DNA from 2 places in the Parabacteroides sp. AM17-47 genome. Region 1 is predicted to be linked to the other one. Evidence: riboswitches for the same ligand, from Rfam matches in the RefSeq annotation. Region 1 holds a riboswitch; the other holds the start of a gene.

Region 1 (2,472 bases):
TTTCAGACCGGGTAACCAAAATACGCCGGCTGATAAACTGGCTTTCCGCCGGAATCCATTGCTTACGATCCATCTGTATTTCTTGACCGATAAAAGTCTTTATCGCCTCCACGTCATGCTCTGCGGTAATAACAAAAATCTTATCATCCCCATTCAATACCGTGTTCCCCGCCACGATCTCTATCCGATTCGTATCGTTACGTAAAATACGGGAAATAACAAATTCACGGTGTTCCAACAATTTAGATAGCTCACTTACGCTACGACCAAAAATCGCCGGATTCTTCACCACCAAAGAGATAGGTACAGCCTCTCCTCCCGATTCCGTATCCGTCTCTTCTTCCAATTGTTCCGTCTCCTTCGCAAAAGAGATACGGAAAACATAACGGATAAAAATCATCGACAAGATAATGCCGATCACACCTAACGGATAGGCAACCGCATATCCTAAAGCGATCGTTTCATCCGAGATCCCCGTCATATCTGAATAAGCCTGTTGAGCAGCGCCCAATCCCGGTGTATTCGTCACTGCTCCGGATAAGATACCTACCATTGTCGGTATAGGAATGCCTGTAATATAATGTATAATCAAGGCAGTAATCACCCCTAGAAAAACAATACCGCAAGCAAGCATATTCAACGTGATCCCTCCCTTTCGAAACGAAGAGAAAAATCCGGGGCCTACTTGCATACCTACCGAGTAAACAAATAAGATCAAACCAAACTCTCTAAAAAAATGAACGACCGACGGATTCGCCGTAAAACCGAAATGCCCGAGAAAGATCCCGACAAACAGTACCATGGTAATCCCTAAAGAGATACCGAATAGCTTCAGTTTACCAAGCTGGATCCCCAGAGCGATCACAACGGATAACAAAAGGATAGAATGCCCTACCCCTTCTCCCCATAACAATTCATTAATCCATTCCATATCTATTCATGTATATATTAATTTAAGATAAAAAAGTACCTCTGGCGAATCACTTCGGCAGAGATACACATATTGAACATTTAGTATCCCAGTTTAATCTGGCATCCATTCTAACAACATTTACTAATATATTTTCTATTTCTTATGCTGATAATTTAGACAAACTTTCCTCTTCCGGCAAAAGGGTTACCGGCCATTCAAATGTCGCACGACAGTGCGAACAGATCCTTTTCATACGTCTTTGTTCCTTTTAAGATATTGCTTATCTTTTCGTACTGCTTTCCTAATCCCTCGAGCAAAAACAGCCTTTAATGAATGGCAGGTCTTCTGACTGACTCCCATCTTGAAGCCTTCCCGGTCGCTAGAACCAGTGGCGATAGTGTTGTTTCAAGATGTTCTTCGGAGCTTCACAGCAGCGGGACTGTCCGGGATTTACACCCGATTCCCTTTTAATCCACATACCCGAATGGTATATGCGGAACCGATTCGGGAACAAAGATAGCATGTTTTCCGTATATATCATATCTTTTCGCTTTTTTGTTTACTTTTATTATCCAAATAAAAAAATCCCGGGACAAAACAATTGAACCGGGATCTTTTAACCTCTAAGCTATCCTCCCGACAGGAAGAGGCTTTGATTTTCCTTAAATAATAATTACTACAAGGGAATATTTCCATGTTTTTTAGGAGGATTACTCTGGCTCTTATTTTTCGCCATTTCCAACGCCTGAATCAATTTAAAACGTGTGTCTCTAGGTTGTATGACTTCATCTATAAATCCTTGCTCGGCTGCCCGGTAAGGATTTGAGAATTTCTCGGTGTATTCATGAATTGCTTGTTTCTTCTCCTCATCGTTGGCTTTCCGGTATAATATATTCACGGCACCTTCAGCCCCCATCACCGCAATCTCAGCCATCGGATATGCCAAGTTTATATCGGCACCGGTAGGCTTACTTGCCATTACGATATAGGCTCCCCCGTAAGCCTTCCGGGTAATCAACGTGATTTTGGGAACCGTGGCCTCCGCATAAGCGTAGACAATTTTTGCCCCGTGGCGTATAATTCCCGCATGTTCTTGCGTACAGCCCGGCAAGAAGCCCGGCACATCCTCGAACGTGATCAATGGAATATTGAAGCAATCGCAGAAGCGAATGAAACGTGCGGCCTTATCAGAAGCATCGATATCCAAGACTCCCGCTAAAAAGGCAGGTTGGTTCCCTACGATACCTATGGTACGGCCTCCCAAACGAGCGAATCCCACTACAATATTGCGAGCGAAATGAGGCATAACCTCGAAAAAGTAATGATTATCCACTATCGGCTCTATAATATCCTTGATGTCATAAGGGACATTAGGATCTTCCGGAATCACATGCTGCAACGACTCTTCTACCCGACGCACATCGTCAGCACAAGCTATAACTGGAGCGTCTTCCATATTATTAGAAGGCAGGAAACTCAGAAGTTCCCGGATACTCATCAAAGTCTCCTCTTCCGTATCACACACAAAATGTGCGACCCCGCTTTTTCCGCTATGTACC
Region 2 (2,472 bases), on a different contig from region 1:
GCCCAAGCCTATACGGTATACGCTCCGGAAGAAGCAGAGTCTATCTTCAACCGGGGAAACCAAGCGATCGAGGATATCAAAGGACATGTATCGGGTATTCGCTACAACGCTTGTAAAATGCGTGAGGCGAACCGTAAAGTAAGCGAGTTGGAAGATATGCACGCAAAAGCGATCATGTACCATAATTCAGTGAAACCTTATATGGATACACTTCGTTTCCATATCGATCAGCTTAAGCATATATTGCATGTAGCGTAATAAGATGGGCTGTCCGGGTTTGGTTACTCTCCGGGCAGCCTTCTTCTTTTAGCGAGGTTGGACAATCAGTAGGGAGAAATAGGGGAAATCCTTGGAATGTATAATGGTGATATCAGTAGTATAATATTCTTTTCCTGTTCCAACATTCTCGAAATAATGAAAAACCGCCTTATCCGCATACTGCCGGATACAAGTATGAATAGCCTCTTGGCAACCCGGTAATTTCATGATGACGATGATCATTCCATTTTCTATTTTTGCCGAAAGTTCATCGAACGACGCAGTCCCGGGGATTACATTAATTTGCTCCTCTTGTTTTACGATATGTATCCCGGCCAAAGCACCTGCCGCTATAAATGCCGGAATTCCTGCGATTCGATCTACCGGGATTCCTGCTTCCTCGAATTTATCGTATACATATTGTATAGATGAATAAAAACCAGCGTCTCCCTCGGCGACGATCACGATTTGTTTTCCTTTCAAATATTCAGCTTGGGCATCCAGAAACAATTCGTTATAAGCGTTTAACGCATCTGTCCGTTCCTTACTCATTGGCAAAATAAACGGATGGATCAAGGATTCGTCTACCTCAATAGCTTTCAATATATCCGTCGCCCGAGATATGATTCCATGCTTGCCTTGTGTAGCAGGACAATAGATAATATCAGCCTTTTGTAATGTATTAAGCCCTTTCAGCGTAATTAATTCCGGATCACCGGGACCTAATGAGACGAAGTGAATAGGATGATTCATGTGTATTTGTTTTTATTTGAAACGCAAAAGTCCTTAAAATTGCGGATGTATACAAATATTCTTACTACTTTTGTCGCTGTAATAGGCTCCGCTTATCTCTTTTTCTGGGAGGCGGATTAAAAGGGAACCGGGTGAGAATCCCGGACAGACCACGCTGCTGTGAACTTCTAAACATTCGGACAATACCTTGGCCACTGGTTTCGTAATCGGGAAGGCGTCCAGAATGGAAGTAAGTCAGAAGACCTGCCGGTTCATAAATAAATGTTGCTGTCCCGTGGAGCAGGACGAGAGTAACTGTCAATGATCAACTGTCAATTAAACAAGGATTATGAATAAGTTTATAGCGAGTGGATGCTTGCTTTTATCGGTATTGACTTTATCATGTACTTCAGGTATCCGTGAAAAAGGAGAAATAGGGAAGACGGCTTCCGTAGAGCAATCCGCATTCTCGCAAGAGCAGGTTAAGCCTTTATACGCCCAAGGATTCAAGCTTACCTATGCGGATCAATATGTCTTGGCTGATATCCAAGATCCTCAAAACGAGGAAAGCACCACGTTTCATTATGCGTTCGTAAAAAGAGGTTCGAAACCCACGGGGATTCCTGTTGATTATACGGTGATAGAGCTTCCTATCCGAAGCGTTATCTGTATGACTTCCCTGCAATTATCGAATTTTATTAAATTGGGTGCCTTGGATAAGGTCGTTGGGATTACCAGTACACGGCATTTGTTCAATAAAGAGATGAACGAACGCCTGAAAGAAGGTAAAACCGCAAAGATCGGTATAGAGGGAAATTTCGATAACGAGGTTATCATGAGTATGAATCCTGATTTGATCCTTGTATCGCCATTCAAGCGGGGAGGCTATGAGACGCTGAAAGACGTGGGTATCCCCTTGATTCCCCATTTGGGTTATAAGGAGACTACGCCATTGGGACAAGCTGAATGGATCAAGTTCATAGGCTTGTTGTTAGGGGTAGAGAAAGAGGGCAATGAGCGTTTTGCCGCCATTGAGAAGAGGTATAATGAATTAAAGGAACTTACGGCGGATGGCAATGTTAAAAAACGTCCGATAGTTTTTAGTGGCGAGTTACGGGGTGGAAACTGGTATGCCGTAGGAGGAAAGAGTTTCTTGGCACAGCTTTTCAAGGATGCCGGCGCTGATTATTTCTTGAAAGACGATGAGCGATCCGGTGGTGTTACATTAGACTTCGAGACGGTCTATAACCAAGCGGACGATGCTGATTACTGGCGTATCGTGAATAGTTTCCCGGGAACGTTTAGCTATGAGGCATTGAAAGAGCAAGATCCTCGTTATGCGGATTTCCGTGCGTTCCGGGAGAAAGGGATTATCTATTGTAATATGAAGAACACGCCGTTTTATGAGAGTATGCCGACAGAACCGGAGATCGTCCTAGCGGATTTGCTTCATATCTTTCATCCGGATTTATTACCGGATCA

The links. Region 1 has a riboswitch for cobalamin ahead of DW205_RS04905 (putative transporter). Riboswitches for the same ligand answer to the same signal wherever they lie in the genome.
Region 2: another riboswitch for cobalamin. It lies ahead of DW205_RS09115 (ABC transporter substrate-binding protein); the one in region 1 lies ahead of DW205_RS04905 (putative transporter).

The regions. Positions count from the first base shown of each region.
Region 1 is NZ_QTLI01000005.1:38,084-40,555, forward strand. Features, by position in the region: gene DW205_RS04905 (putative transporter) at 1-931, opposite strand, end outside; cobalamin riboswitch at 1,231-1,432, opposite strand; gene DW205_RS04910 (acyl-CoA carboxylase subunit beta) at 1,590-2,472, opposite strand, start outside.
Region 2 is NZ_QTLI01000009.1:137,602-140,073, forward strand. Features, by position in the region: gene DW205_RS09105 (hypothetical protein) at 1-258, shown strand, start outside; gene DW205_RS09110 (precorrin-2 C(20)-methyltransferase) at 307-1,011, opposite strand; cobalamin riboswitch at 1,078-1,277, shown strand; gene DW205_RS09115 (ABC transporter substrate-binding protein) at 1,340-2,472, shown strand, end outside.